Regions from separate parts of the Alteromonas sp. KC3 genome, predicted to be linked through region 2. Evidence: predicted binding sites of a transcription regulator. Region 2 holds the regulator's gene; the other holds the start of a gene.

Region 1 (9,822 bases), 770 kb from region 2:
ATAGCAACATGGTATTTATGACAGGCCAAGCAACAATATCTCAAGCGACGTGGGCAAGCATCATCGCTGATGGCCTGATTAGCATCACATTTAATTTAAGCTCTGGCGTGAACTGTTGCTCTGATCCGCATGCTTTTACTAGCGGTAGCATCGCTTATACAAGTACTGTAGCAAATACAGTCTCTGCAACGAGTTCATTAGCATTAGCGCTACTTGGTGTGGCAGGTATCGCGCTAAGAAGACAACGCAAAGCTACTGCTTAACCAATCTACTCGCAACTAACTAAAGCTCAGCCAGTCTGGGCTTTTTTTATAGGCAAGTGGTATTACCAAGGCGACGGACAAGCACAATACGCCCATTACCCTGAATTTAAAGATCTTGAACGCCACATGCCCATGTTCACCAATCAGGTCTCGCTGCTATAGAAGCTCACGAGGCAGATAACGGTAGTGAACTGATTACGTACCTAAGTGAAATGGAAGAGGCCAGTTACCAAGTTTTCGAATTCCTCAACAAACTAGAACTGAGAGTGAAACGAGAAATTGGACATTAAGAAACAAAAAAACGCTGGTAATAGCCAGCGTCTTTTTAGATAAAAAGTGTCTTGTACATCGTCGCCCTTTGTAGTGAAAAAAGGCAACATTGCAGAATTCTTTTTAAAACGGCATTTTGAAACCAGGAGGTAGTGGCATTCCGCCAGTTACGTCACCCATTTTTTCCTTACTGGTTTCTTGTACTCGACGTACCGCATCGTTAAATGCCGCAGCAACTAAGTCTTCAACCATTTCTTTATCGTCATCCATCAACGACTCATCAATATCTACGCGACGCACATTGTGGTTACACGTCATGGTAACTTTAACCATACCTGCGCCTGCTTCACCAGTTACTTCTAGTTTTGCTAGGTCGTCTTGTACTTTTTGCATGCGCTCTTGCATTTGCTGCGCCTGCTTCATTATATTGCCCATTCCACCTTTAAACATATTCTTATCTCGCTTCGTTTTGGTGTTAATAAATCTACTATCTTGCTTTAACCGTGTCGGTTAATACTGAGGCATCGAAGGTCGATAGCAGTGCTTGAATTGTATCGTCGGTATTTACTACCGTATACGCATGCGCATGACGCATGGCATGTATTTCCTGTTGTAATGCAAATGGTGTCGTCGATGGTTCGCCCAACGTGATATCCACATTTACATTTTCACCCAACCCATGATGCATTGCATCTATTAGCTGTTGTTTTGTACTGTCGTTTAATAGATGCGACTGACTATGATCAATTTCAAGGGATACCGTGTTCCCATTTCTAGTAAAAGACGCATGCAATACTAGCTGCTTAAGTAAACCAGCAACAGGCATTTGCTCTACCAACTGGCTCCAGCTATCAATTTGACTGGCGTGAGTAAGCTTGTTCCCATCATTGAGGTAGGCTTTAAGACTCCCGTTATACGTTGTGGCAAGTGGTGTATCAAAATCAAATGCATCGCGAGCAAAGTCAGCATCAGATGATTCTGTTTGTTCCTCTCCATGGCCTTGCATAGTATTGTCATACACTTGAGGCGTAGTACTTTCGACGGGTAGATCATTTTCCCAATGAGGAGGGAGCTCATTGCTAGAATCTGAATGTCCTGCCGAGCTGTGTTGGCTTTCCCAAGGAGGCAAGTCATGATCAACAGCAGAAGCGGTATCGCCCCTTTGTAATTTGGGTGGCTCGATTACTTCAATCGATTCATCTTCAAAGGGCGGTGCATGGGCTTCATTTTCAAAAGGCGCTGAAGCACTGGGCTCATTCGCGTAAGGCGCGTCAGAGTCGAACTCGTCAAATGAAAAATCGTCGTTTGACGTTTCATTGCTAACTTCATGCTGCTCAGCGTTTTGTTGTTCCGCACTAGGGAAAGCATTTTTCACTACAGTATCGGCAGTTGTAGTTGCATCGTTAGTAACCTGCACAGCATCCTGTGCTGTCGAATCACCAGCAACGCTGGTCTCGGCAACCTCATCAGCGCTGGGTTCGCTAACCTCGTTGGACTCGCTGAGTTCATTATCTAGTGAAGAAGGTGTCGCAGTTTTTACAAATCGAGCCTGAATCTCGTCTGCGCTTGCCAGCCCCGAGTTAGCCCCACCGTCAGTTGCTTTGCTTTCTGAGTCTTCTGCCTTGCGCTGTTTAAGCTTTTGACGAAGCGCCAGCATGTCAGCCGTTGAAGTCAATTGTTCTTCTGCCGAAAGCGCATTTGTGCTAGCTGATGAATTGTGTTCTTCAGGTACTTTCGCTTCAGAATGGACAGGTAAATCGATATTGTCGATGCCATAATCAGCGTCATCATCTGACGACGCTGGCATATCATCCATGTATGCATCTAAAGGTGGTCCATCAAAAACGACATCTGAGACAAACGTACCTGAAGTAGTATTATCAGATGTAGATTGTTCGGCCAAAACTTGGTCATGCTCAGCGTGTTCTGACAATACTTGGTTTGATGTGGCCTGTTCAGAAACCATGGCTTGTGGCAACGGTGTCTCTAATGCGTCATTCTCAGACTCTTCATCTGGCTGGGGATTTACCGGGGTTTCTGTCTCATCAGAAACAACATGGCTGTCGTCAATAACGTCTTGCGTCTTTATTGAAGTTGCAGAAGTTTCGCTAGCATGCGTATCCTCCTGCTTACTGACGTTTCCCGGGCCACCACTTGGGTCTGGCGGCGATATCGTTGAACTACTCTGATTCGCATTGGCATTGCCACTAATCGGCAATGTAACGTTGCTGTTTCCAGACACTATATCCGAAGCCGTGTCAGCGAGTGGTTCAGATGGCGCAAACGTCATCATACGCATTAACGTCATTTCAAAAGCACTTTTACCGTCTGCAGCAAACGGCAAGTCTTTTCTGCCTTGTAGTGCAATTTGATAGAGCAGTTGAACCTGCTCTGCTGGTATTGTTTTAGCGAGTTGATAAATCGCTTTTGCAGACGTCGTCTCTAGTTTGCACGCTTCTGGAACCCACTGTGTAAGGGCAATTTGATGCAAAAGACTCGCAAGCTCACCATGTACATTGTCATAATCAGGCGCTTGCTCAGCAATGTCGTTGACCAGTTGCAGCACGTCTGCCGGGCTTTTGCTCACCACGGCATGAATGACTTTTAACAGCTGGTTTTTATCCATCAGGCCAAGCATGTCTGTCACAATTGATGCGACGACTTGATTACCACCTTGGGCAATAGCTTGGTCTGTCAAACTTAATGCATCGCGCATACTGCCTTGTGCAGCTCGTGCCAACAAAGCAAGTGCTTGAGGTTCAAACGGAAGCTGTTCGTGTTCAAGGATATGAGACAACTGCCCTACGATCTGCTCACGCGACATCGCTTTCAGATTAAACTGTAAGCAGCGCGATAAAATCGTTATCGGTAACTTTTGCGGATCGGTAGTCGCCAGCAAAAATTTGACGTGCGGTGGTGGCTCCTCAAGCGTTTTTAACAACGCATTGAAACTGTGCTTTGATAACATGTGCACCTCATCGATGAGGTACACTTTGTATCTGCCCCGTGTGGGCTTGTATTGCACATTATCAAGAAGCTCTCGTGTATCTTCTACCTTCGTTCTTGATGCTGCGTCAATCTCGAGCAAATCAACATAATTGCCCTGCTCTATCTCTTTACAGGTATTACATTGACCACAAGGGTTTGCACCTTGACCTTCTTCACAATTAAGGCTCTTTGAAAAGATACGCGCAATAGTGGTTTTCCCTACACCGCGAGTACCTGTAAATAGGTAAGCGTGATGCAAGCGATCGTTATCTAAAGCATTCGAAATGGCTGACACTACATGCTCTTGCCCTACAAGTTCGCTGAACTTTCCTGGGCGCCACTTCCTTGCTAATACCTGATAACTCATTATTACGTTTTTGGCCTTATGTGTTTTATGAGCAGTATCTGAGGCGTTTATTCGCCTTCAAACTCGCAAATTGAATAACTTTCGATGTCTAGCGCAGAAAGTTTCTCACACCCGCCCAAATCCGGAAGGTTAATGACAAAGCCTGCGTGATTCACTTCACCACCAAGAGAGCGGATAAGCTTTGCAGAGGCCGCTATAGTGCCGCCAGTTGCTAGCAAGTCATCGATAAGAAGTACTTTATCGCCCGGTACAATAGCGTCTTTGTGAATTTCCAATGTATCGGTGCCATACTCAAGCTCATAGCTTTCACTAACCACTTCACGTGGAAGCTTGTTCGGCTTTCTTACAGGAACGAAGCCAATGCCCATTTCGATAGCCAACGGCGCACCGAAAAGAAAACCACGCGCTTCTGTGCCCGCAATTTTAGTGAAGCCCATGCCTTGATACTTTTCAACAAGCAATGAGATACAGCTACTGAACGCTTTGTGATCTTCCAAAACGCTGGTTACATCTCTAAATAAAATACCCGGCTTTGGATAGTCAGGTACGGTTTTTACTACTGATTTAATATATTCTGCAGTCACAATATTGCCTTGAATGTCTGCGTTATAACCAGAAGGTAAACCAGCCGGCGATGATATGCATCAACGGAAACGCGATTAGAGTTACGAGCGATGCTAGAAAGTACCACTTATTATAGACTTCTTTGAAATCTGAATTGTCAGCCATTTGCACTACCTAAACAATTTTATGAACAAAAAAATGGTGCTAAATGTTAATCGAAAGCAAGCGCGATTGACAGCGCTAATGTGGTTGATCGCTCACTTTCGATACAGATCATGGCTAAAGTTTAATATAACGCGAATAAATGGCGTATAGTTAATCGACAGTGGCAGGCATTATGATGCCTTTTTGCAGCATTTCGGATATGGTGTGATGCATTCCAGACACCAAAGCATCCTTTGGTATTTGAGGAAGCTGGTCTTGTAATAACTCACTGAGCTCATCAAACGTCGCACCACTTTCTTGTTGTTCCAGTGTATTAAGCAGTATTGCAGTAACCGGGTTAATGTTGGCAAATTGGACATCGCACTGAGCATCGCGATAAACAACATAAAACTGCTGCTCTGGCGCGGTATCTTCAGGCATATAGTCATCGCCAATCAAATGAACTGCATAGGAATAGCCTGCTAATGAGGCATAGGGCGACACTTTTAGCTTACCTACATTCTGACCCTCTTCATAAAAATTGGCCGTATCATCATTCGAACGAATGCTGACATCTAATTCTAGCCATTCATAGTGCGCCAGCTCAGCACTGAATATCGGCAACGCTATCGCCAGTTCAGGCGAGCAAGATAAATACTCAACAAACTCTTTACTAATTTCAGCAAAATAAGGTGAACGACACTCGTGTTCTATAAAGAACTGTCTCACCAATGACTCCCACCCTTTTTCTCCATAAAGCTTAATAACTATGGATTTAAGTACGGGAAAGGCAGTGCTCACAAAGTTGTCGATGTTGTTGAAAAATAGCGACTGATAAATTTCCATTCTTCGCGACTCTTCATCACTGCGCCGCTGATAGGATGAGGGGTCTTTAATTGCATTTACAAATTCTGACTGTACAGATTGGAACGATTTATTCACGCCACGCTCCCGTTTAGCGCAGTGACATCAACATTATCAAACTGCTCTTGAATTTGCTTAATACGACGCACCTCAGACAAGAGTACGTCGATAGATGGAATATTGAAATCACGCTCAAGTAATGTAGGAAAAACACCGTGTGTTGCATAGGCGTGCTCAAGCAACTTCCACACGGGCTCAATAACGTCTGCGCCGTGTGTGTCGACTTTTAGGTCTTCGGCTTCGTCGTAGTGCCCTGCGATGTGACCATACACTATTTTGTTAGTAGGAAGCCCTTCGATAAAGCGATGAGCATCGTACTTGTGGTTGATGCTATTTACGTAAACGTTGTTTACATCAAGTAGCATTAGACAGCCAGACTCTTTTATCACCGCATTGGTGAACTCCAGCTCTGTCAGTTGTTGACCTGGTGCCATGTAATACGACACGTTTTCTAGCACCAGCGGGCGCTCAATAATATCTTGAACTTGCTTTATTCGAGAGACCACATGATGCACGGCTTCCTCAGTAAACGGGATTGGCATAAGGTCATACATATGACCATTGCCAGAGCAATAGCTTAAATGCTCACTGTACAAGTCGATATTGTGAGTATCTAAGAAGCGTTTTACGCTTTTGACAAATTCAACGTCTAATTTGTCGCTACTTCCGATAGAAAGCGATAAACCATGTGTAGTGAAAGGGGCTTGTTTTGAGGCTTGTTCAAACTGTTGTTGATAACGGCCCCCCAAAGGTATCCAATTTTCAGGGGCAACCTCCCAAAAATCGACTTCGTTTGGCAAAGACGGTAAAAGCTCGTCTAGCATTTCTCGTCTAAAGCCTAAACCAGCACCTTTGATAGCATTCATAATTTCCCCACTACTTCATTACCATTCAAAACAAAAATGGCCATCGAATGACGGCCATTTTAGCAAAGCATTTACAAGATAATAGTTTGAATCACACTTCTGTAATTGACATTATCTCGCTAAATGAGCCCTTGGTTACATGCTTCCGCACTTACCTTCGCCACATTTACCTTCTTTAGCTTTTTTGTCGCCGCCGCACTTACCTTCGCCACACTTACCTTCTTTAGCTTTCTTGTCGCCGCCGCACTTACCTTCGCCACATTTGCCTTCTTTGGCTTTCTTGTCGCCGCCACATTTACCTTCGCCGCACTTACCTTCTTTTGCTTTTTTGTCGCCGCCGCATTTGCCTTCACCACACTTACCTTCGTGAGCTTTCTTGTCGCCGCCGCATTTGCCTTCGCCACATTTACCTTCTTTCGCAGACTTATCGCCGCCACACTTGCCTTCACCACATTTGCCTTCCGCCGCGAATTGGCTGTAGCCTGATTCTAGTGACTGCATTCCAAATGGATTCACTTCAGCAACAGCAACCGTAGACGCCAAAGAGCCAATTACAACTGCACCAAGTGCTGTAGCTACAGAAGATTTTTTAATTTGTTTCATTGATCTACCCTCAATAATTTTAGTCATGTTTGACGTACGGTAAGCACGTGTATTTAAGAAGACCTTCCCACACGCGACGAAATTTCATAATTTATTAACTTTTTTTCAAGCTACCACTATCACACTGAATTTAATTGAATTTTTAAGCGACATAATGCTAATTATGTTTCATTTTGTCGCCTGGCTTAAACTACTTAAAGTAGCGGTTTACCTACTCATTCATAGTTTGCATTTGCTCTATCACTGTTCCACTTTCTGAAAGTTTAAACAGCCGTGTCAGCTTTTCCAGCAATTCAGTTTTTCTTTTGCTCTTATTAGAAATAGCAAAGAAAGTGGGAATATCTCGACGCATTGATACTGCTAAATCACTTATATTATCTGGCACACGTTCAATGTGATAAAGATAAGGTGCTTCATAAGTCAACAGATGGGTAGTGCGACCAAACTGGAATAGTTGAATGGCATCAGTGCTGTTTGGCATATCAAAAAACGTATAGTTGCTATCTACAAGTTCCTGTCTCAAGCCGACATAGTCATAACCTCTTATTGCAGCAACAGTCTTATCACCGCCCGCGCCTGTATTTGTCATTAACACTAGCGATAAGTAACTAAACGGCTTTTCAACAAATGTCACATTATTGTCTAATGCTTTTGTGCCTTTTACATTGACTGTTATGTCTACTTTACCCTTTCGAATTCGCTCAAAAAGACGAGCGGGAGGCGGACATTCGACTTCTACTTTATACCCAACTAACTCGAGTATTGTTCTAGAAATCGTTACGGCTTCACCATGGCAACCAAAACCTACGGGATCTTTAATAACCAACGGAGGGAACTCAACAACCCCTAGTACGATGGTATTATTATTTTCTAACGGTATGCTTGTCTCTTGCGCTTCTACAAAACTTGCGAGAAGCAACAAGACAACAGTCATACTACAATTTAAATACATTGAAAGGCACTGTCTCAAAATTGAAGCATTTATTATCGTTGCTCCCTTTATATAAAAGCTAGCGAATAAAAGATAGATGAGCAAGTAACTAACGCTTATAAGTAGGTATTAATAACTTTACGTATTTATTTCAACTGAGCGTCAATACAAAAAAGTAACAGTAAATTAATTTGGTATGAAGTTAAGATACTTTTAAAACAGATACAAAAAAAGCCCTTGTCGTTAGACAAGGGCTTTTCGGAATTGGGACCTGGCAGTGTCCTACTCTCACATGGGGAAGCCCCACACTACCATCGGCGCTAATACGTTTCACTTCTGAGTTCGGAATGGAGTCAGGTGGTACCGTATCGCTATGGCTGCCAGGAAAAACTGGTAACAATCTAGAAAACTGGATATCAATTCAATCAGTGAGTAACTACTTTTCACTCTACTTTCTGCTCATTTTTCAGAGCTTAGCTTGTCTACAACACTCAAAAGCCTAAAGCTTCTTGGGCGTTGTATGGTTAAGCCTCTCGGGCAATTAGTACAGGTTAGCTTAACGCCTTACAACGCTTCCACACCCTGCCTATCAACGTCATCGTCTATAACAACCCTTCCAGAACTTAAAGTTCAGGGATGACTCATCTTTGGGCCGGCTTCCCGCTTAGATGCTTTCAGCGGTTATCCGTTCCGAACATAGCTACCGGGCAATGCCATTGGCATGACAACCCGAACACCAGCGGTTCGTCCACTCCGGTCCTCTCGTACTAGGAGCAGCTCCCATCAATCATCCAACGCCCACACCAGATAGGGACCGAACTGTCTCACGACGTTCTAAACCCAGCTCGCGTACCACTTTAAATGGCGAACAGCCATACCCTTGGGACCGACTTCAGCCCCAGGATGTGATGAGCCGACATCGAGGTGCCAAACACCGCCGTCGATATGAACTCTTGGGCGGTATCAGCCTGTTATCCCCGGAGTACCTTTTATCCGTTGAGCGATGGCCCTTCCATACAGAACCACCGGATCACTATGACCTACTTTCGTACCTGCTCGACGTGTCTGTCTCGCAGTTAAGCTAGCTTATGCCATTGCACTAACCTCACGATGTCCGACCGTGATTAGCTAACCTTCGTGCTCCTCCGTTACTATTTGGGAGGAGACCGCCCCAGTCAAACTACCCACCAGACACTGTCCACAACCCCGATAAGGGGCCAATGTTAGAACATCAAACATACAAGGGTGGTATTTCAAGGACGGCTCCACACAATCTAGCGACTGTGCTTCAAAGCCTCCCACCTATCCTACACATGTAGGTTCAATGTTCAGTGCCAAGCTGTAGTAAAGGTTCACGGGGTCTTTCCGTCTAGGTGCGGGTACACAGCATCTTCACTGCGATTTCAATTTCACTGAGTCTCGGGTGGAGACAGCGTGGCCATGGTTACACCATTCGTGCAGGTCGGAACTTACCCGACAAGGAATTTCGCTACCTTAGGACCGTTATAGTTACGGCCGCCGTTTACCGGGGCTTCGATCAAGAGCTTCGCATACGCTAACCCCATCAATTAACCTTCCGGCACCGGGCAGGTGTCACACCCTATACGTCCTCTTACGAGTTTGCAGAGTGCTGTGTTTTTAATAAACAGTCCCAGCCACCTGGTCACTGCGGCCCCCATCTGCTTACCGCGCAAGGCGTTCACAAACAGGGGCGTACCTTCTCCCGAAGTTACGGTACAATTTTGCCGAGTTCCTTCACCCGAGTTCTCTCAAGCGCCTTAGTATTCTCTACCTGACCACCTGTGTCGGTTTGGGGTACGGTTCACATAATCATAAGTTTAGAAGCTTTTCCTGGAAGCAGGGCATCAACAACTTCACTACCGTAGTAGCTCGTCTCGCGTC
Region 2 (9,822 bases):
AAGGCAATGAAGTATTAACCGTTGGTGAATTACCAAGTGTTGGAAGCAATGCACCAGACTTTACCTTGGTCAAAGCTGATCTCAGTGAAATATCACTATCATCACTTGCAGGGAAAAACGTTGTCTTAAATATCTTCCCGTCAATTGATACGGGTACGTGTGCAATGTCAGTACGTAAGTTCAACGAGCAAGCAGCTGGGTTGGATAATACTACGGTTATTTGTGTTTCAGCAGATTTGCCGTTTGCTGCTGGTCGTTTTTGTGGAGCAGAAGGGATCGACAATGTCATAACGGGCTCTACGTTCCGTTCAAGCTTTGGCGATGATTATGGTGTTACATTTACATCAGCTCCTCTGGCTGGACTGTTATCTCGCTGTGTAGTGGTAATAAACGGTGAAGGTAAAGTGGTGTATACGGAACAAGTTGCAGAAACCACTGAAGAACCAAATTATGAAGCGGCAATAGCAGCGCTGTAGTACATTGTTTTTAAAGCAGGAAATTACCAAGCAGGAGAGCGACTAATGTCAGTGTTATTGCAAGTTGGAGAACTTGCCTCGTTAATGCAAGAAAAACCAATGACACTCGTTAGAGCTGTTATGGATGACCCTGTAACACAGACACCTGATGCACGTGATGCTATGGTGCTTCCTGCTTCTGTAGATTTTGATCTTGATGGTGAGGGTAGCGATCATGCCACGGGTTTTCCTCACAGTATGCCATCTACAGAACAGCTCAGCATTTATTTAGGTAATCTCGGTATTACAAACAATACGCCGTTAGTCGTTTACGATACCAGAGGGACATACAGCGCACCGAGAGTGTGGTGGATGTTAAAAGCTATCGGTCATCAAGATGTTAGTTTATTAGACGGAGGACAGCCTGCGTGGAAACACGCTGGCCTGCCTCTATCGGAACAGAGACAATACGGTAACTTTTCCTATCAAGGCTATGCACGACCTGGTTGGTTCGTAGGTTCTGACGCAGTATTAGAAGCCCTTGATACGGATGTTCAACTTGTAGACGCCAGAAGCGAACCTAGGTTTTATGGTGAGGTTTTAGAGCCTCGAAAGGGGCTTCGCTCTGGCCACATGCCAGGCGCGTTCAATTTGCCCTTCACCTGTTTATTGAAAAATGGCCATTTTGCGCCGGTTGACGAGTTAAAAGCCATATTTGCTTCAACAGGCGTCGATTTGACTAAACCCATTATTTGTACCTGTGGTTCAGGTATAACCGCCTGTATCATTGGTACTGCTGCGTTACTATGTGGTGCGACTCAAGTTTCAGTTTATGATGGCTCGTGGTCAGAGTGGGGGGCTAATGCCCAATACCCTGCAACGTGCGAAAGATAGCAAAAAATAGTATTAGCGACCCAATACAGTATCCAGTGAACACAAAAATGACAAAGCCCAACATAGTCGTGTTAACAGGCGCCGGTATTTCCGCAGAGTCTGGAATTAAAACGTTTAGAGATAATGATGGTTTATGGGAAAACCACCGGATAGAAGAGGTAGCTACCCCTGAAGCTTTTCATGCTAACCCCGATTTAGTCTATCGTTTTTACAATGCACGTCGTACACAACTTCAACAAGCTAGTGTTAAACCAAATGCCGGTCATAAGGCATTATCAAAACTAGAAGCGCACATTGGGAAAAATTTGTTATTAGTTACTCAGAATGTAGACGACCTACACGAGCGTGGCGGATCTCAAAACGTAGTGCACATGCACGGCGAGTTAAAGTCGGCACGGTGTGGTGATTCTGGTAAGCGTTTTGAATGGCTTGATGATTTTGATGGTACAACGGCTTGTCCCTGCTGTGGTAGAAATACGCTTAGACCTGATATTGTGTGGTTTGGCGAAATGCCGATGCACATGGATAGTATCTATGATGCTTTAGCGATGGCTGATATTTTTATTTCAATAGGGACGTCAGGAAATGTCTATCCCGCGGCGGGCTTCGTACAAGTCGCAAAAGAGGCGGGGGCTTTTACCATAGAAGCTAATTTAGCTTTTGGCGCTACCAATGCACTTTTTGATGAGTCGCGACAGGGGCTGGCTACAGAAGTAGTACCAAAGCTCGTTGACGATCTCATTGCACAATTTAATTAATTCGCGCTGTAGGAGGCGCATTACATGCAGTACATGAACGAGTTTTTAACTATCGCCTTAGTTCACCTTGTTGCGGTGGCAAGCCCAGGGCCTGATTTTGCGATTGTTGTTAGAAACAGCGTGGCGTATGGACGTCGAATTGCCATGTATACCAGTATAGGTATTGGTGCTGCCATTTTATTGCACGTGGCGTATTCACTCGTTGGCCTTAGTGTAGTGATAGCCACCACACCGTGGTTGTTTACAACGTTTAGTTATCTTGCCGCGGCCTATTTGTTGTATCTCGCCATTGGCGCGCTTAGAAGTGGCCCTCCCAAAGATGATGAGATTACCGTTGAAGTGAAGGGGAAAACGCAAATTTCTGCCAAAAAGGCCTTATGGATGGGCTTTTTAACAAATGGACTGAACCCAAAAGCGACACTGTTTTTCTTATCATTGTTCACTGCAATAATTAGTATCGATACACCATTTGGCGTAAAACTTGGTTATGGCATCTATTTGTCTATTGCGACAGGTTTATGGTTTTGCTTCCTTTCCTACTTGTTCAGTACAAGCAAAGTGGCAGAGCTAATCGGTAAAAAGGGGTATTGGCTAGACCGTGCCATGGGCGTACTCCTTGTTGGATTGGCCGCTAAGTTAATCATTGGTTGATAAAAGGCAGACGGGCAATTATCACCGTAAGTTGATATAATCCAACGGTTTTAACAAGTTCGCTAAAGAGAGTTGTGTGAAAGAAGTACATCCAGACCGTCTTAGTCAAACGTTAGCAAAAGCCTATGAGTTCGACATTAAAGCACTTTTGTCAAAAGCTGCGCGCTTGACGAAAAGCAATTTTGGAACCTTACTGCAGGGCAGTGTAGTGCTGTTTCTAACCTTTGTTGTACTTGGTGTTTTTGCACAGCAATACATTACTGTCCATGATGATGGAACGTACATCTTCGAGCACCAATCTATTATTGAAATTGCCGCTATATGTATCGTCGCGCCACTACTGACGGGTCTATACATGATAGGTGTTACCCAAGCGCGTGGTCTTAAAACCTCGGTTTTTACTATTTTTCAGTATTTCCCTTTATTGTTTTTGTTAGCGTTGACGCAACTTGTAAACAGTATTCTGGTACAACTTGGTTTGGTGTTACTCCTGCTACCAGGGATCTATTTCTATATAGCATCATCGTTTGCGCTTATGTTGGTTGCCGATAGAAAAATGACGCCCATAAGCGCAATTATTTTGTCGTGTCGCGTATTTAATGCCTATTGGTCTCAGATTGCTGCTGTTTTTGTTGTGTTTACACTACTATTCATAACGGCACCACTTACGTTGGGATTCTCGCTTATATGGGTTTTGCCTTTTTATTTTAGTATGATGGGCTTGCTCTATCAGGAACTGATTGGGGAGCAGGGCCAACGCACGGACGCATCAGAAAATGATGTGAATGAGTCTAGCTTCGATGCATAAACGTGAAACATTAAAAATTGTACTTATCACTCTCGGTGTTCTTGCCGTTATTGTGATAAACGCCATAATTTTTACTGAAGATGAGCCTGATATTCTCGACGTGCCCCAATCTGTAGAGGCAAAAAAGCCGGTACCAGATTTTTCTCAATACACCGATGTTAAGGAAAAAAAGGCGGCTTTTTTTTCTTATTTACGACCAGAAGTCGAAAAGCAAAATGCCTACTTGTTAACGTTAAGGCACTACGTTCAAACACTTTATCGCAAAGCGCTCGCCAATGAGCCTTTAAGCGATGATGATGAAGCGCGTATAGTATGGTTAGAAGAAGAATACCGCGTTAAATCTAACCAACCGCTAAAGACGAAACTGTTAGCCCTTTTACAAAAAATAGACGTGTTACCCGTTGAACTTGTTCTCGTACAAGCTGCTAATGAGTCAGCTTGGGGAACGAGTCGCTTTGCTCGCAAGGGGTATAATTTTTACGGACTGTGGTGTTTTTCGAAAGGCTGTGGCTTTGTGCCTAGTCAACGAAACGATGGTGCATCTCATGAAGTTGCCAAATTCGACAGTCTTTCTCGCGCTACGTATACCTACATGCGTAATTTGAACCGTCATGATGCCTATGAAGATTTACGCGAAATTAGAAGCCGATTACGAGCTAACCAAATTCCTATTACTGGTGTTGCGTTAGCCGAAGGGTTGATGAATTACTCAGAGCGTGGAGCCGCTTACGTCGAAGAGCTTCAAACTATGATCCGATTTAACGAGGAGTTTTTAACCGAATGATACGCGCCGCACTATTACTGGCTTCATCACTTGTATCAGGCTTTACTTTCAGCGAAACCATTGATGTTGAATATAGCCGTTTTTACAGCCATATTAAGAAATTAGATAACGAGGATACCCAAGCGTTACAGTTCGCTTTTGGTTTTATCCGAGTTGGTGAAGGTCGCTTATGCGGAATTGAGCAAGCTGAGATTGTCACCGACAAGAAAAAAATGCCGCTGGATGTGAGCGAAGAAGGCCGCTTTACTGTGCCAGCTGAAAAAGCACTAAAGTTGGCTAATGCGCTGGTTAGAATTTCACTAGAAGAACGGGCTAATGTGTGCGATATGTCAGTGCAGTTGGAAACTAAGCCTGAATATTTGAAACAGTATTACACCAAAGATGAGCTCGACTTCCTCTACGAACAGTATGCTGCTTTTTTTAACGAAATGGGAAGTTTCCTGTCGTTTATGATGCCCTCAGTTAAAGGGTTAATGGTGCAATTTAACGATAAACACCTAGATTTCGTTACTCCACAAGGTGTTAAGGTTAATAATGGTATTATGCAGTTAGATGAGGAATGGCTAAAAGACGCTAAAGACCTTACGCTGCCTGAAGCGCCGTTAAGAATTACCGCTATGGCTTCAAGTTAGAAGCTGATACCTAATTTGTTCTGCTATTCGGGCGATAGTTTCTTCGCCCTTTGTGCATAACTCTTGTGCACGATGAAATTCCATGATCCCCACATCGGTAAGTTGAGGCTCAATAAGTATATCGGGTGGATCGCCTGCTAAACGCGAACGTGTAACGCGTGCTTGAAGGATATCAAGCGAGCTACTCATCACACTCATGATACCTGGTGGGTTACTTTTCTTTGCTTTTGCGGGCACTTCAGTCACTTCTTCTTCAATTTTTTCAATAACTTCTGAAGCTATTGATTCATCAGTGACAACAGTTGGCTCTTTTTCTTCTTGCTTACTATCGGGTGAAAACCATTGCTTCAACACATTTTGACTTTTGGTAAAAAAGTCTTCTGTTTTACGTTGATTTTCTTCATGATCATGACGTAACTTTTCAATCATTAACGGACGAAAATCTGCATTGAGGTTTACCGCAATAACAAAATCCGCACCTAACTGTCGGCACAGATTGACAGGAACTGGATTCACAACAGCGCCGTCAACAAGCCAGCGATCGCCATGCGCAACGGGCGCAAACAGGGCGGGAATTGCACATGAAGCCTGAATTGTGTCGCCAATGGGACCAGAGTTAAACACGACTTCGCGGCCCGAATATAAATCGGTTGCGACCGCGGCGAAAGGTTTTAGCATATCTTCGTAGTTCTCAACACAAAACTCGTTAGACAGCTTATCAAACACCTTTTGACCGCTGGCAATTCCACCACGTCGAAGGCCTACACCCATTAGCGCCAACACTTGCCAGTCACTTAACGAGCACGCCCATTCTTGTAACTCATCCAATTTTCCACTTGCGTAGGCAGCACCGACGTATGCGCCAATAGAGCAACCTGCAACGACATCTATCTTAACACCGAGTTTTTCCAGTGCTTTTATAATACCGATATGGGTCCAGCCTCTTGCTGCACCAGCACCTAACGCAAGTCCTATTTTCATTTATCGCGGTTCCATTATATTGACTACTTCGATAGTGTTGTCATTATCTAGTGCGCTCTCATCTGCACTTGTATTAAAAGAGGGTTGATCAAAACCGATATCGCCATCTTCTACCGGGCCATCTTGCGTGGTAATTGATTTAAAATCGTATAAATTGCTGTCTACCAAGTGTGAAGGTGCCACGTTTTGCAGCGCCCGGAACATAGATTCGATACGACCTGGAAAGCGACGATTCCAATCTTGCAACATGGCTTTAATATTCTGGCGCTGTAGGTTCTCTTGTGAACCGCATAGGTTACACGGAATGATAGGAAACTCTGCTGCCTGAGAATATTTTTCGATATCTTTTTCAGTGCAATAGGCTAGTGGGCGAATAACAATGTGTTCACCGTTGTCGCTAACAAGCTTTGGTGGCATCGATTTTAGTTTACCGCCATGAAACATATTTAAAAAGAAGGTTTCTAGCATGTCATCACGGTGATGGCCTAGTGCAATTTTAGTTGCTCCTAATTCTTTCGCAGTGCGATACAAAATACCGCGACGCAAACGGGAGCAAAGAGAGCAGGTTGTTTTACCTTCAGGAATTTTATCTTTAACAATTGAATAGGTGTCCTCTTCGACGATTTTGTAATCGACACCAATGCTATCTAGATACTCAGGTAAAATATGCTCCGGGAAACCGGGCTGTTTCTGGTCTAGGTTTACGGCAACAATATCAAAGTGAATAGGCGCAATCTTCTTTAAAAATAAAAGAATGTCGAGCATGGTGTAACTGTCTTTACCGCCTGATAAGCACACCATTACCTTGTCATTATTTTCAATCATTCCAAAATCGCCAATGGCTTTACCCACATTCCGGCGAAGGCGTTTTTGAAGTTTGTTGAAGTTGTACTTTTGCTTACTTTGCGTCGCATTTAAAGGCGCCGCATCAGCACCATTTGTGCCTAGACTCATAATTAACTAGCTTGGTTTGTAATAAAAGGCACATTATACAATAAAGCACCTTTTCGAAACCATGCCTGCGTGCGGTAATTTATTCGCTATTGTTTACTCAGAGCTCTTGTTCGTTCAGAGCTCTTGTTCGGTTAGCATATTGACGTCCTACTTTGCACAGCAGTTAGTTTGCCAACGGTGATATAAAACCGTCGGGCTTGAGTGCCAACACATCGCAGTTCAGTTCATCGATAACATGTTCTGCAGTATTACCAATCAAAGCGGCTGAAATGCCAACTCTGCCAACTGTGCCGATGATAACGAGTTCTGCATCAATGTCTTTTGCAACCATGGGAATAACCTTTTCTGGTAATCCTTCTTTAACCACGCATTTATTATCAGGTACACCATATTTAAGCGCGTGGGCGCGCATTTCTTTCTGATGGTGCTGCTTAACCGCATCATGATAAGTGTCAGGGTCGAACTCAGGGACTTCAATAGCAATATTTAGCGGAGTTGAAGGGTAGCTGTTAACAAGATTGACATTCCCTTTTAAAAGCGACGCATAGTCGTTGGCAATAACGGTAATTTTATCATTGAGCGCGGCATGTTCGTCGTCTTCAGTACCTACGTTTACAGCAGCAATAATTTCGCCACCTTCTGGCCAATCGTGCTCTTTTACCAATAATACTGGACGAGGGCATTTACGCATCAGGTGCCAGTCTGTGGGCGTAAATATAACGGATGCCAAGTCATCATGTTTCTTAGTTGCTTTAACCACTAAATCGATTTGATTGTCCAAGGCATAATGAATAATTGATTCATAGGCGCGATTATTCCACTCAACAACAATATCAGTTTCTCCATAGCCTTGCTTGTGAAGCTCTCCTGATAGCCATTTGGCGTGTTCGTTAGTGACCGCGTCGCGCATTGACTCTCTTTCATCAGGGCTAAGCATAGTGGTCATGTCATAAGAGAGATCGTATACCACCATCATGGCTGTTACTGAAGCGCCCAATTTTGACGCTAATTCGTAGGCCCTGCTTAAGGCAGGTTGGGTGTCTCGCTCGGCATCAACAACAGCAAGGATGCGTTTGTACTCAATCATAACTACCCCTTATAAACAAAAGCTTAGTATTTAGTTTTATAAATAAGTTGGACGCTTAAGGTAAGTGTAAACGACAATACTAAAAACGTTAGTTGTTTTAGATCAATAAATAAAAAAGGCGCTTACAAAGCGCCAATCTTAATCTTGTTATCAGTTGCTGATTAGGGTTCCTAACCGTTACACACAACGCTGGGACCGTTAAGCGCTTCTAGTTTTGTACTAAGTCGATCAAAATCTAAAATAGTAATAAGCTTGCCATCTACCTTGATAATACCGTCTTTTTGGAAGCGACTTAACAGTCGACTTATCGTTTCGATGGTCAAACCTAAATAGTTACCTATTTCATTACGTGTCATTGTTAAGTGAAACTCTCTGTGTGAAAAACCACGTTCTTCAAAACGTTGAGACAAATGCGAGATGAAATATAAGAGACGCTCTTCGGCTGTGCGTTTATTTAACAGCATAATCATATCGTGATCTTGCTTAATTTCCGCACTCATGAAGCTCATAATCTGGTGACGAAGTTTTGGAAATTGTACTGACATTTCATCTAACGTTTCGTAGGGGAGTTCGCACACCATTGCGGTTTCAAGAGCCTGCGTGTAGCTTTGATGCTGATTTTCACGTAGTGCATCAAAGCCTATGATATCGCCGGGAAAGTGAAAACCTGTAATCTGCTCTTCACCTTCTTTGTTTGTAACAAAAGATTTGAAAGAGCCTGTGCGAACAGCAAAGAGTGAACGAAAGGTATCGCCAGTTTGGATAAGCGTATCGCCCTTATGGAGTGGTTTTTTACGCTCAATGATGTCATCAAGAGACTCAATTTCTGTCTTATTCAATGCCACTGGTAGACATAAATGACTGAAACTGCAGTTTTGACAATGTATAGAGAATTGGCTTCCTTTGCTCATAAATGCTAACTCACAAATTACAGGGTTTACTTTATTATGATACCGCAAGATTTAGGCGATTGCGCGATAAATCAGATAAACAGCATATATAGCCATTATGCTCGCGATCCCTTGTCTAACCAATGTGTTTTTAAATCCTGAGATCAACCATTGGCTACCCAAACTTGTCGCAATCAGCGTGGGCAAGGTGCCTAATCCAAAGAAGAACATAATTGCGCTACCTTGCAAGGCACTGCCAGAAGCCAATGACCATGTTAAAGTTGAATAGACTAACCCGCACGGTAACCATCCCCAAATGAAGCCGTAGGGAAAGGCGCTCAGCGGCGTTCTAAATGGTAAAAAACGTTTAGAGTAAGGCTGTATTTTTTTAAATATCCCGTTGCCCAACCGTTCTAGTTTGGTTAAGCCTGTATACCACTGCCCGAGATAGCATGCCAACAGCAGCAGCATGATGCCGCTAATCAGTGAAAGTGCATAATTCGCGAGGGGAATATAATCTGCGGCAATTTTTCCAAAAAAACCAGTTATACCGCCTGCGATGGTATAACTGACAATGCGCCCAATATTATAAGTCAGGGTATAGGGGAAGGGTGAAACGCCTTTTGGGGTAACCATTCGTAGTGCGGTGACAATACCCCCACACATTCCTACACAGTGAACGCCGCCTGCGAGCCCAATGAGAAAGGCAGAGAAGTAATTAATGCCTTCCATGAGTCTCGTTTTCAGGTTGATTGACTGATGTTTTCGCTGTGTTCGTGTGTCTAGATAAGTGAGTTATTTCTTCTTTTTCTTGCAGTTTCTTACGTTGTTCTGCAAGTTGTTTTTCCTCTGGCGACAGATCATCATCAAACAAAATACTGTAGCCTTGACGGTCGAGGTCTTCAAACTGATTGGACTTTACAGCCCA

Evidence for each region. The regulator FNR, encoded in region 2, switches genes on or off when oxygen is low (the NO sensors DNR and NnrR bind a similar motif). The targets are predictions, from matches to a motif close to TTGATCTAGATCAA.
Region 1: apt (adenine phosphoribosyltransferase) is a predicted target of FNR. The motif match lies at 4,523-4,536, and genes of this name have one in related genera.

The regions. Positions count from the first base shown of each region.
Region 1 covers NZ_AP024235.1:2,947,319-2,957,140, forward strand. The annotation lists gene JN178_RS13110 (hypothetical protein) at 1-263, shown strand, start outside; gene JN178_RS13115 (YbaB/EbfC family nucleoid-associated protein) at 657-983, opposite strand; gene dnaX (DNA polymerase III subunit gamma/tau) at 1,021-3,888, opposite strand; gene apt (adenine phosphoribosyltransferase) at 3,936-4,472, opposite strand; gene JN178_RS13130 (HvfC family RiPP maturation protein) at 4,768-5,538, opposite strand; gene JN178_RS13135 (HvfB family MNIO-type RiPP peptide maturase) at 5,535-6,386, opposite strand; gene JN178_RS13140 (HvfA family oxazolone/thioamide-modified RiPP metallophore) at 6,522-6,989, opposite strand; gene JN178_RS13145 (substrate-binding periplasmic protein) at 7,201-7,923, opposite strand; rRNA gene rrf (5S ribosomal RNA) at 8,190-8,305, opposite strand; rRNA gene JN178_RS13155 (23S ribosomal RNA) at 8,441-9,822, opposite strand, start outside.
Region 2 covers NZ_AP024235.1:2,180,223-2,190,044, forward strand. The annotation lists gene tpx (thiol peroxidase) at 1-476, shown strand, start outside; gene JN178_RS09845 (sulfurtransferase) at 522-1,349, shown strand; gene cobB (Sir2 family NAD+-dependent deacetylase) at 1,397-2,107, shown strand; gene JN178_RS09855 (LysE family translocator) at 2,132-2,758, shown strand; gene JN178_RS09860 (stress protein) at 2,835-3,566, shown strand; gene JN178_RS09865 (glucosaminidase domain-containing protein) at 3,559-4,350, shown strand; gene JN178_RS09870 (DUF2987 domain-containing protein) at 4,347-4,982, shown strand; gene JN178_RS09875 (patatin-like phospholipase family protein) at 4,974-5,963, opposite strand; gene ttcA (tRNA 2-thiocytidine(32) synthetase TtcA) at 5,964-6,917, opposite strand; gene uspE (universal stress protein UspE) at 7,081-8,004, opposite strand; gene fnr (fumarate/nitrate reduction transcriptional regulator Fnr) at 8,175-8,915, opposite strand; gene JN178_RS09895 (sulfite exporter TauE/SafE family protein) at 8,967-9,626, opposite strand; gene ccoS (cbb3-type cytochrome oxidase assembly protein CcoS) at 9,613-9,822, opposite strand, start outside.